One region of the Erwinia papayae genome, then DNA from elsewhere that is predicted to be linked to it. Evidence: predicted binding sites of a transcription regulator. Region 1 holds the regulator's gene; the other holds the start of a gene.
The links. Region 1 encodes CRP, which controls carbon source genes, mostly activating them, when cyclic AMP is high. Its sites were predicted from a motif close to ATGTGANNNNNNTCACAT; they were not measured.
Positions count from the first base shown of each region.

Region 2: AC3RPL_RS16810 (iron-containing alcohol dehydrogenase) is a predicted target of CRP. The motif match lies at 5,420-5,437, and genes of this name have one in related genera.

Region 1 covers NZ_JBZCHT010000013.1:1,145,035-1,153,908, forward strand. Annotated here, with positions in the region: gene AC3RPL_RS21310 (cytosine deaminase) at 1-295, shown strand, start outside; gene tsgA (MFS transporter TsgA) at 336-1,520, opposite strand; gene ppiA (peptidylprolyl isomerase A) at 1,795-2,367, shown strand; gene AC3RPL_RS21325 (aminodeoxychorismate synthase component II) at 2,473-3,048, shown strand; gene argD (bifunctional acetylornithine/succinyldiaminopimelate transaminase) at 3,133-4,353, shown strand; gene AC3RPL_RS21335 (YccS/YhfK family putative transporter) at 4,382-6,460, opposite strand; gene crp (cAMP-activated global transcriptional regulator CRP) at 6,516-7,148, opposite strand; gene AC3RPL_RS21345 (OsmC family protein) at 7,458-7,862, shown strand; partial or broken gene AC3RPL_RS21350 (phosphoribulokinase) at 7,892-8,709, opposite strand; gene AC3RPL_RS21355 (SH3 domain-containing protein) at 8,802-8,874, opposite strand, start outside.
Region 2 covers NZ_JBZCHT010000013.1:136,820-145,693, forward strand. Annotated here, with positions in the region: gene AC3RPL_RS16780 (YacC family pilotin-like protein) at 102-449, shown strand; gene speE (polyamine aminopropyltransferase) at 558-1,415, shown strand; gene speD (adenosylmethionine decarboxylase) at 1,433-2,242, shown strand; gene AC3RPL_RS16795 (DeoR/GlpR family DNA-binding transcription regulator) at 2,288-3,052, opposite strand; gene AC3RPL_RS16800 (D-threonate 4-phosphate dehydrogenase) at 3,059-4,039, opposite strand; gene dtnK (D-threonate kinase) at 4,032-5,345, opposite strand; gene AC3RPL_RS16810 (iron-containing alcohol dehydrogenase) at 5,546-6,694, shown strand; gene AC3RPL_RS16815 (dihydrodipicolinate synthase family protein) at 6,711-7,595, shown strand; gene AC3RPL_RS16820 (phosphoglycerate dehydrogenase) at 7,637-8,587, shown strand; gene AC3RPL_RS16825 (MFS transporter) at 8,671-8,874, shown strand, end outside.

The DNA of each region.
Region 1 (8,874 bases):
GGTGCTGCATATGGGGCTGCATGTCTGTCAGTTAATGGGCTATGGTCAGTTGGATGAGGGGATAAAGCTGATTACTACTCACAGTGCCAGAACGCTACAACTGCATGACTACGGCACCCAGACCGGCAATCGCGCCAGTCTGATCATTCTCCCCGCCGAGAGCGGTTTTGATGCGCTACGCCGTCAGGTGCCGGTGCGCTGGTCAGTGCGTAATGGACGGGTCATTGCGGAAACTCAACCGGCAGAAACCCGCATTTATCTTGATGAAAGCGAACGGGTCAATTTCAAACGGTGATGACTGCGGGCAGACCGGGATGGCCTGCCCGCATCACTCTTTAGTGAGCCGCGTTCTTACCATGCAGCCTGTGTTTGCTGACAAAACCGAGCAGCAGACACATGATAAATACCACCGCATACAGGCCGTTGGCGGTGAAAAGAGCGGCGTGCGGGCCCCCTCTTTCAACGATCGGACCGGTAACCATGAAGGTCAGCATCGTACCGACCGTTCCACAAGTCAGAATAAAGTTCACCAGTTTGGGTGAAGAAATCCGGGTTTGTAGTGAGCCAAGGGTAATAATGGTGGTGTAAATAGCACTGGAGCAAAAACCCAGGCTTATCATGATCCACTTCAGCATCGTGGCATCGGTGGTGCTGATAAACCAGTACATCAATAAGGTGGAAAGCAGGGCCAGCAGGGTAACGATGCGCTGTGGGTCAAAAAAGCGCAGGATGGCACTGAATGCCCACATTCCTATCATGTAAGAGGTCCAGAAGTTGCCGACCAGCCCACCTGCCTGGCCCAGGTCCATTGCCATATTTTTGGTGGCATATTGTGGCACCCAGCCAATAAAGCCCAGCTGTCCCAGGATATAACAGAGCGCCGCCACCGACAGCAGCAGGACACCAACGCCCCATTTTTCTTTTTCCGCCGTCTGCTGCGTTACCGCCTGCTTACCCAGAACCGGGAATTCAAAGCACAGTGCCAGCACAAAGATCGCGACATAGATCACCCCGATGCAGACATAAACCCAGTACCACGGCAGCGCACGCGCCAGCAGAGCGGCGGCAATGACAGGGAAAATAGTACCGGCCATACTGAAAAAGGAATCGGTAAACAGCAGGCGCGACCCGCGCTGACGTCCCTGATACAGATGAGTAATCAGGAATGTACCAATCGACATGGTGATGCCACTGACCACGCCCAGCACGAACATACTGAGAGAAAAAACGCTCAGGCTGTGGCTGGTCATCAGGCCCAGCACCGCCAGCACCATCAGGACAAAGCCAAATATCAGCTGGCGTTTAAGGGGAATAATTTCCATCAGCCAGGCATTCAGAAACACGGCTGCGAGGATACCCGCGTTGAGAAAGGTAAAGGTATTACTCATCTGCGCGACTGGCAGGTGAAAATAATCAGCAATATTTTCCAGCACCATGCCAGTCACAATGACGACCGCGCCAGTAAGTGCGTAGGAAAAGAAACTGATCCAGGTAAGCCCAATTCGATCGCGATTAGTCATAGTGGATGCCTGTGAGTCTGAAGGATCGTGAGGCGGACGCCCACGGTAAGCGTCGGCAGTGTAACGATTTTCGTGATCGGCATAAATAAATAATGAAATATTCTGTTTCATATGCATTGAATTTGTGATGTAAATCACCTTTTCCCACTGAGGGAAGCCGGCCCTTTTTTAAAGCTCAGCAGGTAAATAAAAGTAAAACGCTGGCGCGTTGATAAGGGCCTCTTTACAATCAATATGGTTTTTTTGGCTTGTCGCCCTTAGTAAGGAATTTTTCATGCTAAAACGTACGTTAACAGCGGTTGCTACCGTGTTTGCTCTCTCCACGCTCTCCTTTTCTGCGCTGGCTGCGAAAGGAGACACGCATGTGCTCCTGACTACCTCTGCCGGTAATATTGAGCTTGAGCTTAATAATCAGAAAGCCCCGGTTTCGGTTAAAAACTTCGTCGATTACGTTAATAGTGGTTTCTATAACAACACCACCTTCCACCGTGTTATTCCTGGTTTTATGGTGCAGGGCGGTGGCTTTACCACCGATATGCAGCAAAAAACGACGAATGCGCCAATCAAAAATGAAGCGGATAACGGTTTGTTGAATAAACGCGGCACCATCGCTATGGCGCGTACCGCAGACAAGGACAGTGCTACCAGCCAGTTCTTTATTAATGTGGCTGATAACGCTTTCCTCGATCATGGTCAGCGTGACTTTGGCTATGCCGTATTTGGTAAAGTCGTGAAAGGACAGGACGTTGCGGATAAGATTTCTCAGGTTCCTTCGCAGAACGTCGGCCCTTACCAGAATGTACCGGTGAAGCCGGTGGTGATCCTCTCCGCTAAAGTGCTGCCTTAACCTTCCTGCGGGGCGGGCTATGCATCGTTGTTGTTGCGATATAGTCATCACCCCGCTGGTCACTTCCGTAAAGAACCGTGCCCCCTATTCCCATGTGGAGCATCAATGCTGTTATTAATTGATAATTACGACTCTTTCACCTGGAATCTCTATCAGTATTTTTGTGAGCTTGGAGAAGAGGTCGAGGTTCGGCGGAATGATGCGCTGACTTTGGGAGATATTGCTGCTCTGCGCCCGGATCACCTGGTGATTTCCCCCGGACCCTGCACACCCGATGAGGCTGGAATTTCGCTGGCGGCAATTATGACCTTTGCCGGAAAGTTGCCGATCCTCGGCGTATGTCTGGGACATCAGGCTATAGCTCAGGCATTTGGTGCACGAGTGGTGCGGGCGCGGGAAGTGATGCATGGCAAGACTTCCGCGATTGAGCACAATGATGGTGGTGTTTTCCGGGGCCTGAAGCATCCGCTGACGGTGACACGTTATCATTCGCTGATTGTTGAGAAGGACTCTCTCCCAACAGAATTTGATATCACTGCATGGTCGATGCGTGATGCTCAACCTGATGAGATTATGGGATTTTGTCACCGGCATCTTCCCGTGCAGGGGGTTCAGTTTCATCCGGAAAGCATTCTTAGTGAGCAGGGGCATCAACTGCTGGAGAATTTTTTGCGGCAGTAAAATAGTTGCTCTGAATTGATTTTTTATGCATATTTTATGACTATAATTTCACATTTTCGGTAATGTATAAAAATGAGGTCGTCAATGGCAGCGGACAAACTAGCGGTAACGCGGAAGACGTTTGATGAGGTGATTTTGCCTGTTTATGCACCAGCACAATTTGTGCCGGTAAAAGGCAAGGGTAGCCGGGTCTGGGATCAACAGGGTAAAGAGTATATCGATTTCTCTGGCGGCATTGCAGTGACTGCACTGGGGCACTGCCATCCGGCACTGGTTGATGCTTTGAAAACCCAGGGCGAAACCCTGTGGCACACCAGTAACGTCTTCACCAACGAACCCGCCCTGCGCCTTGCCAGCAAGCTGATTGCTGCGACCTTTGCCGATCGCGTTTTCTTTGCCAATTCTGGTGGAGAAGCCAATGAAGCGGCTTTCAAGCTGGCGCGTTACTATGCTGCCAAACGTCACTCGCCTTATAAAAGCAAAATTATCGCTTTCCATAACGCCTTTCATGGACGCACATTTTTTACGGTTTCCGTTGGTGGTCAGCCGAAATATTCTGATGGTTTTGGTCCTAAACCTGCTGATATTGTCCATGTCCCGTTTAACAATCTGGATGCGGTGAAAGCGGTCATTGACGATCATACCTGTGCGATTGTGGTTGAGCCGATTCAGGGCGAGGGTGGCATCATCCCGGCAACTGAAGCGTTTATGCAGGGGCTGCGTCAGCTGTGTGATGAGCATCAGGCGTTGCTGGTGATGGACGAAGTGCAAAGCGGTATGGGGCGTAGTGGGAAGCTGTTCGCATATGAACATTACGGCGTGGTGCCCGATATTCTGACCACGGCGAAAGCGTTAGGCGGCGGTTTTCCCGTTAGTGCGATGCTGACGACGAATGAGATTGCCTCCACCATGTCGCCAGGTGTGCATGGTACGACCTATGGCGGCAATCCGCTGGCCTGTGCCGTAGCCGAAGCGGCGCTTGACGTGATCAATACCGCAGAAGTACTGAACGGCGTGGAAATTCGCCGCCAGATGTTTGTGAATGCGTTGAAGGCAATCGATGCCAGTCTGGATGTGTTCAGTGAGATCCGGGGGAAAGGGCTGCTGATTGGTGCTGCTTTGAAACCGCAATATGCCGGTAAGGCGCGTGATATTCTCAATGCCGCTGCCGCAGAAGGCGTGATGATCCTCAATGCCGGGACCGATGTTATCCGTTTTGCCCCCTCGCTGGTGATTGAACCGGCAGATATCGAAGAGGGAATGGCGCGTTTTGCGGCGGCGGTTACAAAACAGTTGTCTGCTTAAAGCTCCCCCTTCAAAACGGCCTGCGTAATCAGGCCGTTTTTCTTAAACGCCGTGACAGCCAGCGACCATGATGTGGGCGATTAGCCCACGCCAGTGATGAGATAGTGTGCAGCACGTTAAGATGTCCCAGAATTCGCTGAACATGCCTTTCCAGAATAGTCACCGCCCCCTGTGGGCGTTCAGTTTTCGCTTCCATGATGTCGGTTTCCTGGCCAGGGCCATCATATTCCAGTCGTTGTTGACAGCGCTGTAGGGCGATTTCACATCGCTGTAAATAGCCTTCCGCCAACGATGGCGTCAACATGGTATGTTCCCTGGCGAGAATAGTCATGGCATTAATATGCTCAACGATGAACTGGCTGTGCGTAACCCATAATTTCATATCGGCAAGATAACGGGTATTGAATCCCGGTTCCTGCATTGCCTGGTTGAGAGAGTTAAACAGCGCATTATGGGCCTGATTAACTTTAATCCGTTGGTATGCCAGCTTCTCTGGTTGCTCCTCGCTACCCAGCAGCATTTGCAGCGCATCCTGGTAAGCGCCCAGCGCATCATGGGCATTCTGCCGCAACAGGCCACTTTGCCACTGTGGCCACAGCCAGACCATGCCGCCAAAGGCAATCAGGCATCCCATCAGCGTGTCCATCAGGCGTGGTAGTAAAAAATCTGCGCCATTCAGCGACAGGAGTTGCAGGGAATATACCGCCGTGACCGTAAACCCAACCATAGCCCAGCCATAAAATTTACGGATAAACAAATAGCTGATCAGGGTGATTGCCAGCATGGTCAACAGCACCAGAGATTCCGGGGCATGCAGCCGCAGGGTAATGGCAGCGATGACCAGCCCGGCAAAGGTGCCAAGCGCCCGGTGCTGAATTCTCACCCTGGTGGCACTGTAGCCATTCTGACTGACAAACATCACCGTCATCAGTATCCAGTACGGTTTAGGCAAATCAAAAAACAGCGCCAGCGAACTGGCAAAACTCAGCATCACCGCGAAACGGGCGGCGGTACGCAGCGCCGAAGACTTCAGTGAGAGATAGCTTTTTATCGCGGGCAGCAGTGGCAACCTGCGCTGACGGTCCGCCATCAGGTCGCGCTGATAAAGAGGGCGCTGAGTACGCAGCACGCGCGCAATACGGCTGAAATGGTAATAACAGAAGTTGCCGACCGGATTATCCGGATGCTGACGGGCAATTTTTGCCAGTGCCTGCAACTGCTTATCCATAGTAAAGCGTTCAGGTAACCGATGATAAAGAATGTCGTCTGCCAGCCTGCGTAGCCGGGCGGCAATCGTTCGGGCATTCCAGCGGATCACTGCTTCAGCGTGGCTTTGTTCTACCAGTTTTTGCACCTCTGTCGGCTGGTGCAGGCTGACGGAAATGTGCTCCTGTAAATCCAGCGCTACCTGAAAGGCGCGGGTCAGCCGTTTATGATGATTGTGATTATTGGCGGCTAGCATATGCATCTGCTGATAGCAGGTGGTGATCAAATCCACCGCTTTTTGCTGGCGGGTAAGCAGTGGCGGCAGGGCCTTTTCCGGATCGGTTAGCTTTGTCAGCAAAGAATATTTTGCCTCGCAATAATCAGCCAGCTCACGATACATCAGGCTCAATGTTTCCCGCATCGGCTGCTCTTTCCACAGCCAGAACCAGAACCAGTTGAAAACACCATACCAGACGGTGCCCAGTATATAGAGCACAGGGGGCTGCCAGATGGGCATTCTGCCGGCAAGACTGAGAGTGAAAATAGCGGCAATCAACGAACCGGGTAACAACCGGCCGTGCAGTGGACTGATTTCTCCGGTGACACCCAGCAACATGGCCATCACAAACAGGATGGCGGGCAGGGGAATCTGCTGTTCGCCGAGATACTGGATAAGAAAGCTACTAAAGGCAAAGAGGCTGCCGCCAACGGTCAGACGTTTGAAAAAACGTTTGTGGGGAGTATCCAGGCCAGCAATGTTGCAGCAGGCAGGAACCAGAGAGAAGAGTAATCCGTTTTGCAGGTAGCCCGTCAGCCATCCGACAGCGACGGGCAGACAGAGCACCATTGTCTGGCGTAATGCGTAATTAACTTCGGGGTGATAAATGATTCTACGCCACATGGCTCCCTACCGATAAAAGGCGCAACAAAACTGTTACGCCGTGGAGCAGAGTCGTTTAGCGTGTGCCATAAACCACGATGGTTTTCCCATGCGCTGAAATCAGATTCTGATCTTCCAACATTTTCAGGATACGGCCCACTGTTTCACGTGAGCAGCCAACGATCTGACCGATCTCCTGACGGGTAATCTTAATCTGCATACCGTCCGGGTGAGTCATGGCATCTGGCTGTTTGGCCAGATTAAGCAGTGTCTGGGCGATGCGGCCGGTGACATCAAGAAACGCTAAATTACCTACTTTCTCTGATGTTACTTGCAGGCGGCGCGCCATTTGCGAAGAAAGGCGCATCAGAATTTCCGGATTAACCTGAATCAGCTGACGGAATTTTTTATACGAAATTTCAGCAACTTCACAGGCGGTTTTTGCCCGAACCCACGCACTACGTTCCTGACCTTCTTCGAACAGGCCAAGTTCGCCAATAAAATCACCCTGATTAAGATAAGAGAGGATCATCTCCTTGCCTTCTTCATCCTTGATAAGCACCGCTACCGCGCCTTTGACAATGTAGTAGAGCGTTTCCGCTTTTTCACCCTGATGAATCAGCGTGCTTTTGGATGGATACTTATGAATATGGCAATGTGACAGGAACCATTCAAGTGTCGGGTCTGTTTGCGGTTTGCCGAGAACCATTCGCTGTTATCCTCTGTTGTTATCGTGCCTTAAATTCAGGGGCAGAATTCCCTGTCAGGCGATGAAATACTGAAGCGTTACCCTGTCAGGAAATTTTTTCTGGCCTTAGCTCAAAGCCTGGCTCGTTATGTCATTCCGTTTCGTCATGATTTGTAGAGTACTGACGAAAATTTTACAGTCTTTTTGTAGCATAGCTTTGCACCAGTGTCTTCTGTTCTCTTTATTCAGCATAGTGGGAAGTTTGTCGGATTGCCGTTTTTATGGCTTAAGCGTAATCTGGAGTTAATTGAATGAATTAGGAGCATTGACATGCAGGCACGAGTCAAGTGGGTGGAAGGGCTGACCTTTTTAGGCGAATCCTCTTCAGGGCATCAGATACTGATGGATGGCAACTCCGGAGATAAAGCGCCCAGCCCGATGGAGATGGTACTGATGGCGGCAGGTGGATGCAGCGCTATTGACGTGGTGTCAATTTTGCAAAAAGGCCGCCATGACGTAAAAGATTGCGAAGTGAAGCTCACGTCAGAGCGGCGGGAAGAGGCTCCCCGATTGCTTACCCATATTAATCTGCACTTTATCGTTACCGGTGATGAGCTAAGTGATAAAGCTGTCTCACGGGCAGTCGATCTTTCGGCTGAAAAATACTGCTCCGTGGCTCTGATGCTGGGTAAGGGTGTCACCATTACCCACAGTTACGAGGTGGTTGCGCGCTAAGCGCAATGTCGCCCTGTCAATGCAGGGCGCTACTCTATTTTTTTGCCTTCCATCAATCGTTTGACTAACGGCACCATGATCAGCTCCATGCCAGCCCCATTTTACCGCCAGGCACCACCAGGGTATTGATGCGGGAAATAAACGAGCCCTGAAGCATGGTCAGCAGATAAGGGAAATCGATATCTTCCAGCGCCTGAAAATGAATAACCACAAAGCTTTCGTCCAGCGACGGAATGGAGCGGGCAGCAAACGGATTTGAGGTATCAACGGTTGGCACCCGCTGAAAGTTGAGGTGAGTGCGGGAGAATTGTGGGGTGATAAAATTAATGTAATCTTCCATTGAGCGCACGACAGAATCCATCACCGCTTCGCGGGAATGACCACGTTCACTGGTATCGCGTACCAGTTTCTGTATCCATTCAAGGTTAACAATCGGCACCACGCCGCCGTGCAGCCCTTCATAAAACAGCACATCGGTAGGTTCCGGCAACGGCTGCCAGGGCGTGAAGGTGCCGGGAACCTGATTCCAGGGCACGGCTTCATCGTAGGTATGCAGATATTTGCGTGACTGGCCGTTTCCGCTTTCGCCATATTGTCTGAAGGTCTGTTCCAGTAGCGCAAAGTCATTGGCTTCAGGCCCAAAATAACTGATATGACGACCCAGGTCCCGTGCCTTACGAATAGCCATATCCATTTCTGGTCGGGTATACCGGTGAAAGCTGTCTCCTTCTACTTCAGCAGCATGCAGGTTCAACTGCTGAAATATCTTGCGGAAGGCGCGACTGGTGGTGGTAGTTCCGGCTCCGCTGGAGCCGGTCACGGCGATCACCGGATGTTTAGCAGACATAAACGGGTTCCTTGTGCATATGGACCCGCCATTGTTATCACGTTTTGTTGCTTTGTGTCATCTTCCCTTCAATCCGAAGCGGGTGAGAGAGATTATTCAATGAAGCTCAGGCTGAACAGGGGTTTGGCTGCCGGAGACAAAAGATTGGTATTTTCCGGGTAGGTT
Region 2 (8,874 bases), 1.0 Mb from region 1:
TGAAGAAAATACCCCATTACAGCCATTTCCCTGGCAAAATTGTCTGAAGCCCGGCAATAACTGTGTTAACGTCTGGCTATTACAACTGGTTGAGAACAATTATGAAGAAAAGCATCAAGGCTCTGTTGTTACTGGGTCTGTTTGGCTTCTCGTCGGCAAGTTTTGCGCTTAGCGAATCGGAAGCGGAAGATCTGGCGGATCTGACCGCTGTATTTGTCTATCTGAAGAATGACTGCGGCTATCGCAATCTGCCGGACGATCAGATCCGCCGGGCGCTGCTGTTTCTCGCGCAGCAGAATCGCTGGGATTTGAGTAATTACAGCAGCTACAACATGAAATCGTTGGGCGAAGACAGTTATAAAGATCTCAGTGGTATCGCCATTCCTAACGATATGAAATGCAAATCCCTGGCCCGTGACTCCCTCAGTCTGCTCGCTTACGTTAAATAATCCCGCAACAATGCCCGTCAGGTGATAATTTGACCGTGCAACCACGGTCAGAGTTAGCTATTATACTGCCCCATTTTTCGTGGCTATTTTCCTCAGGAGAGCCTCATCATGGCTGAAAAGGACAGGTGGTATGAAACGCTTCATACCGGTTTCGGGCAGTATTTCTCTGTCGACAACGTGCTGTACCGTGAGCAAACCGACCATCAGGATCTGATCATTTTTGAAAATGCCGCGCTGGGCCGTGTTATGGCGCTGGATGGCGTGGTGCAAACTACCGAGCGCGACGAGTTTATCTATCACGAGATGATGACCCACGTCCCGCTGCTGGCGCACGGCAACCCTGAACGGGTGTTGATCATCGGCGGCGGCGACGGTGCCATGCTACGTGAAGTCAGCCGCCATAAAACGGTTAAACAGATAACGATGGTGGAAATTGACGCAGGCGTGGTGACGTTCTGTCAGCAATATCTCCCCAACCACAGCGCAGGTGCTTATCAGGATCCCCGCCTTAATCTGGTGATTGACGATGGTGTTAACTTTGTCCGCACCTGTAGCGACAAGTTTGATGTGATTATCTCTGACTGCACCGATCCTGTTGGACCGGGTGAAAGCCTCTTCACCTCGGCGTTTTATCAGGGATGCCACCGCTGCCTTAATGAAAATGGCATTTTCGTGGCGCAGAATGGCGTGTGTTTCCTGCAACAGGATGAAGCAGTTAACAGCCATCGCAAACTGAGTCACTACTTCCGCGATGTCAGTTTTTACCAGGCTGCAATCCCGACTTACTACGGCGGCATCATGACCTTTGCCTGGGCCAGCGACAATTCTTCGCTCCGCCAGCTGGATAGCGCAACATTACAGGCCCGTTATGCTGCAACCGGCCTGAGCTGCCGTTATTACAATCCGGCTATCCATACTGGCAGTTTTTCCCTGCCGCAATATCTGTTAAATGCACTGGCTGACTGACTAGGGGGTGAACAAAATTGCAAAAGCTTAAACTACATGGCTTCAACAACCTGACAAAAAGCCTGAGTTTTTGTATCTACGATATCTGTTATGCCAGTTCCGATGCGGAACGTGACGGATATATTGCGTACATTGATGAGCAATACAATGCCAACCGCCTGACGGAGATCCTCAGCGAAACCTGCTCGATCATTGGCGCAAACGTGCTGAATATTGCCCGACAGGATTATGAGCCACAGGGGGCCAGCGTTACCATTCTGGTCAGTGAAGAACCGGTTGATCCGAAAGACATCGACACCTCAGAACACCCCGGCCCGCTGCCCAACTCGGTGGTAGCGCACCTGGATAAAAGCCATATTTGTGTTCATACCTACCCGGAAAGCCATCCTGAAGGCGGCCTTTGCACCTTTCGCGCCGATATTGAAGTCTCCACCTGTGGGGTTATCTCACCGCTGAAGGCGCTGAACTACCTGATCCACCAGCTGGAATCCGACATCGTCACCATCGATTACCGGGTGCGTGGCTTTACCCGCGATGTGAACGGCGTGAAGCACTATATCGATCATCAAATCAATTCGATTCAGAATTTTATGTCGGAAGACATGAAGTCGATGTACGACATGGTGGATGTGAACGTTTATCAGGAGAACATCTTTCACACCAAGATGCTGCTTAAAGAGTTCGATCTGAAACACTATCTGTTCAACACCCGACCTGAAGAGTTGAGCCAGCAGGAACATAAAAGAATCACCGACCTGCTGTGGAAAGAGATGCGTGAAATCTATTACGGGCGCAATATCCCGTCAGTCGGGGCAAAGGCACCTTAACATGCTACCCCAGAGGGCGGTCTGCGGATCGCCCTTTTTTTGCTCTCAGGACTGAGTAAGCCGCAAGTTGAATGGTTGATCGCTCAGCTGGCTCTGTACCTCTTCTGCCAGATGGCAGTCGGTAACGATATCCGTAAGATTTTGCAGCGGCGTGGCACAAAACAGCGACCATGAGCCATATTTACTGCTGTCGGCCAGCAGCACCCGGCGACGGGCATTGACCAGCAGATCCTCTTTCAGCCCGGCTTTTTCTTCCGTCGGCGTGGTTATCCCCCTCTCCAGACTCCAGGAATTGCAGCTGACAAAGGCCACGTCAGGATAGAGATTGCGTAACAGCCTGCGACCGTGCTCGCCCACGCAGGACTGGCTGGAATCATCAATACGCCCACCGATAATCGTCACTTCAATCTGCTTGAATTCAGAAAGGAACAGCGCGATATGCAGATCGGCGGTGATCACCCGCAGCGGTAGATGCGTCAGCTGACGCGCCAGTTCCATCATCGTGGTTCCGGCATCCAGCACCACCGCATCGCCTGAACTGACCATGCTTGCCGCCGCACGGGCAATCGCCTGCTTTTCAACCAGATTGCGCTGCATTTTCTCAAGCGTGGTGGGCTGAGCAGGAATAAAACGGTTAAGCGTTACCCCGCCATGCGAACGGCTGATCACGCCTTCAAGATCGAGTTTGATTAAATCCCGCCGGATAGTGGCCGGTGACGCTTCAATGGCAGCCACCAGCTGATCGACGGTGACCAGATTATGACTTTTCAGAAAGTCCATAATCTGGTCGAGGCGACTTTGTCCCTTCATATATCCCTATGCGAGCTGCATCGCTAGCTGAATGGAAATCGCCATGCTCTCAGACTTCGCTTTACCTGTCCAGGCAATATCAAACGCCGTGCCGTGGTCGGCAGAAGTACGAATAAACGGCAGCCCGGCAGTGATATTTACCCCATCGTAGAAGCCCAGTAGCTTCAGCGGAATGTGTCCCTGATCGTGATACATCGCCACCACTATGTCGTACTGGCCTTCATAGCATTGCAGGAAAACCGTATCCGGCGGGCAGGGTCCGGTGACATTCAGCCCCTGCGCTTTCATCTTCTCAACGGACGGCCCGACGATTTTGATCTCCTCATCGCCAAACAGGCCATTTTCACCGGCATGTGGATTCACCCCGGCCACCGCAATACGCGGATTTGTATAGCCCACGCGCCTGAGGAAGGTATCTGCCATCGCGGTGACCGTTTCCACCCGCTCGCCGTTCAGTGTGTCCAGGAACTTACGCAGCGCAATGTGCGTGGTGACATGGATCACCTTCAGTCGGTCGGTGTAAAGCACCATCGCATAATCTTTGCTGTCGGTGAGTTTCGCCAGCAGTTCGGTATGGCCGGGGTAGAGATGTCCGGCGGCGTGCAGCGCCTCTTTGTTCAGTGGCGCGGTGGCGATAGCATGAACCTCGCCCGCCATCGCCAGCTCCGTGGCTCTTTTCACACAGCGGAAAGCCAGATCGCCCGCCGCAACCTGCACCACACCGGGCTTCAGCGCCTGCGGTTCGGCCAGCGGTTCGTCAATCACGTTAATGATCCCCGGCGCAAAACGGGCCTCCGCCACGCGGTTCAGCACGCGTATTTCCGCCTGGGGCGTAATGCCCATACCGAGCACCCGCCGCAGCGTACTGGCACACCCTACTACCACCGCCGTTGCACCTGACAGCTCTCCTTCCGCCAGAGATTTGATGATAATTTCCGGGCCAATACCCGCCGGATCGCCCATGGTAACCGCAATAATTTTACTCACCCGCCTTCTCCTCAATAAAACGAAAAACTTCTACCAGGGTGTTGTCATCACCAAAACCGCCAGCCTTCGTCAGCACCAGCAGGTCGTTTTTACCGTTTAGCAGTTGTCCCCAGGGAACGCAGTCCGCCACCTGGCCGGCAACGCAAAAACCGTTTGCGCCCAGCCCGCTGGCCACCGCAATCGCCACATCACCGCCGGAAAGATACAGCCCGGCAGGCTGAACCTCTGCCAGTACCGCGCGGGTCAGTCCGGCAAGAAAAGTACAAATCTGCTCGCCCAGTTGACGACGGCTCAGGCCATATTGCTGACAGAGCGCCGCGATATCATGCCGCTGGCTGGCCTGCTGGCAGGTGCGGATAACACAGTGCTGACCGCGTTGCAGCGCCGTGACCGCCTGCTGTCGCCAGAGCCCCTCATCGGTGCTGGCGCTCAAAATCTGCCGGACGCTGATATCAATCAGACACAGCGAAAAGTGCTGTTGCAGGCGGGCAATTTGTCGGCTGCCCAACTCACTCATAGAGCCGGTCACGGCCAGCGCCGCTGGCCTGACACTGACCGGCGCAGGGCGTAGAGCAGCCCTCTGCCCCTCTCCGGCCAGGTGTGCGCTCAGCGCATCGCTCAGCCCGGCCGCGCCGACCAGCAGTGGTCGCACCGCGAGTGCCGCCGCCGCCTGAACAATGTGCTGCAAATCTGACGGCTGCTCGGCATCAAGAACAATCAGCCGCTGACCGTCTGCTATCGCCGCCGCAAGATGCGCCGTCAGGTCTGGCTGGCGCACCACCTCCAGCGGCAGCAGGCCACCTTTTAACGCGCTCTGCTGCTGTAATCGTGCCAGCACGCAGGCCTCGCTGACCGGGGTTTGCGGATCGCTGGCGTATTCCGTTTCGGTCAACCGGTGACCGTCGATATAGCACACCCCCTGCCGGGTGATGCGACCCAGTTTGGGCACCGCCGGCACCACCAGCGCCGCTGGGGCTGTACTGGCCAGCAGCGCGGCCTCGACTTCCGCACCGGGATTACCGCGCAGCGTGGAGTCAATTTTCTTGAAGATCCAGCCGTTGCGCGCCAGCTCTGCCTGCCGTGCCACCGCCTGCCGGGTGCGTTGGGCCGCCTCGTCGGCAGTGCAGGCGCGGCTGTCGGTATTAATCACCCAGACATCCGCTTCCAGCCCGTCTGTCTCCGCCGATGCGTTGAACAGCACGTTAACTCGCGCACCGGCCCCCGCCATGGCGCTTCCGGCATCATTTGCCCCGGTGAAATCATCCGCCACCGCCAGTACCGGCTCTTTCCACTGCAAGGGCGTCATCGCATCTCCTGCCATTTATCACGGGAAGCCATCTCCCCTGCTGGTAATGATTATATTCAATCATAATTGATTATATGTGAGCAAATTCAAATTAATCGAAATCAATTTACCCTATAAAATTAAGCATGGACCGCAAGGCATTGCGGAGAAATGAGCAAATACAATCAATTCTGCTTCGCAGGCAGATAAAGGTATGGCAAATGAATATCAACAGCACCGTAATCAGTGGCTATCAGACTCTTCATGACATTGGCTGGCTGTTGCAGGATGTACAACACGTCCTGCTGGTGACAGATAAAAACATCGTCGGCATCCCGGCAGTAAGGGCGCTGACTGACCAGCTGAGCGACAGGGTTGCCACGCTGAGCCGGGTTGATACGGTGCCTCCGGAACCGAGCCAGCATGATGTGGCGGCGATCGTCAGTGCATTGGATACGCAGGGTATCGATCTGGTGATCGGCGTGGGTGGCGGCAGCGTACTGGACGTGGCCAAACTGCTGTCGGTGCTCTGCGTGGAGAACCCGCCGACGCTGGATGCCTTGCTGGAGGGCGAGAAACCCCAGCGCCGAACCGCTTCGCTGCTTATTCCCACCACCGCAGGAACCGGCTCTGAAGCCACACCCAATGCCATTCTCGCCATCCCTGAAAAGGAAACCAAGGTAGGGATTATCTCGCCGGTGATGTTGCCTGACTATGTGGTGCTGGCACCGGAGCTGACCACCAGTATGCCCGCCCATATTGCCTCTTCTACCGGTATTGATGCGTTGTGCCATCTGATTGAGTGCTTCACCGCCACCGTCGCCAATCCGGTCAGCGATAACTATGCGCTGATGGGGCTGCAAAAGCTGTTTAACAGTCTGGAAAAAACGGTAGCGGAACCGGGTAATCTGGCGGCCAGGCTGGATATGCTGTGGGCATCGTATTACGGCGGTGCCGCTATTGCCCATGCCGGAACGCATCTGGTGCACGCCATGTCCTATCCGCTTGGCGGCAAATATCACATTCCACACGGCGTGGCGAATGCCATCCTGCTGGCACCCTGTATGCGGTTTGTGCGTCCGGCGGCGGTCAGCAAATTTGCCCAGGCTTATCAGCTGCTGCCAGAGGCCGATCTCAGCCTGAGTGAAGAACAGCAGTCCCACGCGCTGGTGGATTATTTCACCGCACTGGTTAAACGCCTGCACCTTCCGGCCAGCCTGGACGAACTGGGTATCGGCGCGGACCACCTTCCCGGCCTGGTTGATGCCGCACTTGGCGTCCAGCGCCTGATGAAAAACGTACCCGCCCCGGTCAGCGCCGACGATGTTCGCGAAGTCTATCTGACGCTGTTTCCGGCGCTACACGCTTAACGATTACGAGGACACTATGAGTAAAAAAATATCCGGCGTACTGACCGCCATCGTGACCCCTTTTACCGCCGAAGGCGACTACCACGACGCCGCCATGCGTAAGCAGATTCAGCGCCAGCTGGCGGCGGGTAACGGTATTTTCTGCGGCGGCACCAACGGTGAGTTCTTTGTGCTGAACAGTGAAGAAAAGCTGGCCGTCGCCAGAACCTGCGTCGAGGAAGTTGCGGGTCGCGCCCCGGTTGTTGCACACATCGGTGAGATTTCCACCCGTGAAACACTTCGTCTCGGTAAGCAGGTGGCCGCCACCGGGGTGGACGCGGTTTCTGCTATCACGCCGTGGTTTGTGCCGCTCAGTCAGCAGGAACTGATCGCCCATTACCATGAGGTCGCCGATGCGCTGACCGTGCCGCTGTTTCTCTACAACATTCCGGCGCGTACCGGCAACACGCTGCAACCTGAGACGGTGCGTGAACTGGCCGCCCACCCCAATATCGTCGGCATTAAGGACAGCGCGGGCAGTTATGACAGCCTGAGCGGGTTCCTCCGCGCCGCCGAAGGCCTCGACAACTTTGACGTGCTGAACGGTCCGGATTCACTGATTCATCAGGGATTTGTGGACGGCTGCTCCGCCTGTATTTCCGGGCTGGCTAACGTTGCACCCAACGAGATCAACGCCATCTGGGCGCGGTTCCACGCGGGTGATATCGACGGTTCGCGCCGGGCGCAGGAAAACGTCACCGGTCTGAGAACCGATCTCTACAGCGTCGGCTTCTCGCCCGCAGCGGTGAAAAAAGCGGTGGCGCTGATGGGCCATGAGGTGGGTGAAAGCCGCTATGCCGTGCGCTTCAGCACGGAGCAGGAGCAGCGCATCCGCCAGATCGTTAATCAATACACTCACTAATTGGTGGTGGCGCTGTCTGGCGCCATCACGGGATACGTAAAATGAAAGTGATTTGTACCTCTCCTTCATTCGCCAGATACGACAGCCAGCCAATCGAAGCCTTACAACAACAGGGGTTCGAGCTGGTGATGCTGCCTGCCGACGCCCCGCTGAGCGCACTGGAGCCGCATCTGACCGATACCGTGGCGATGATTGTCGCCTTCACCGAGGTGAATGCCGCGTTACTGGCGAAGGCTCCCCGGCTGGCCATCGTCTGCAAACACGGTGTGGGGGTTGATAACATCGATCTGACGGCCTGCAAATCCCGTGGAATTTATGTCACCAACGTGCCGGATGCGAACAAACATGCGGTGGCCGACTTTGCCTTCGCGCTAATCCTCAATGCTGCCCGCCAGGTGACGCAGGCCTGTATCGCCACCCGTGCCGGAGAGTGGCCGCGCCTTTTCGCCACCGATGTGTATGGCAAAACGCTGGGGATTGTCGGCCTCGGCAATATCGGCAAGCAGGTGGCGCTGCGAGCCAGTGGTTTCAGTATGCGCGTACTGGCCTTTGATTTTTATCCGGATACGCAATTTGCTGCCGCGCACAACATTGAGTTTGTCTCGCTGGCTCAACTGACGGCGCAAAGCGACTTTATTACCCTGCACACGCCCCTGACTGAACAAACGCGGGATCTGTTCGATGCGGCAAGGATCGCACAGATGAAAAAATCTGCCTTTCTGATCAACGTGTCGCGTGGCGGCGTGGTCAATGAAAGCGACCTGTTTAATGCGCTGAACGACCGGATGATCGCCGGTGCCGCCGCAGACGTTTTTGACCACGAACCGCTGACCACACATCCGCTGTTCTCGCTGAATAACTTTATTCCCACGCCACATATTGCCGGCTACACCGATGGGGCAATCAGTGCCATCGGCGATCGCTGTGTGCAGCAGATTGTGCAGTGTGTCAGAGCACAGCAACAGCCGGTCAACGTGATGAATGCACTGTAATCAGGGCCGGGGCGTCGTTGCCGCCCCGATAAAGAGAGCTGGACGGTGATCCAGCCTGGAACAACGCTTACCGGGGTCTGACGATGAATACTCATGCTGGAAACACCCGCATCCGCTGGTGGATTGCAGGTCTGATGTGGCTGGCGATTGCCATCAATTATATCGACCGCACCGTACTGTCAGCGGCCGCGCCGCATCTGATTGATGAACTGAAACTCAGCCCGGAAATGATGGGCTTTATCATGGCGGCATTCTTCTGGTCCTATTCCCTGCTACAGATCCCGGCG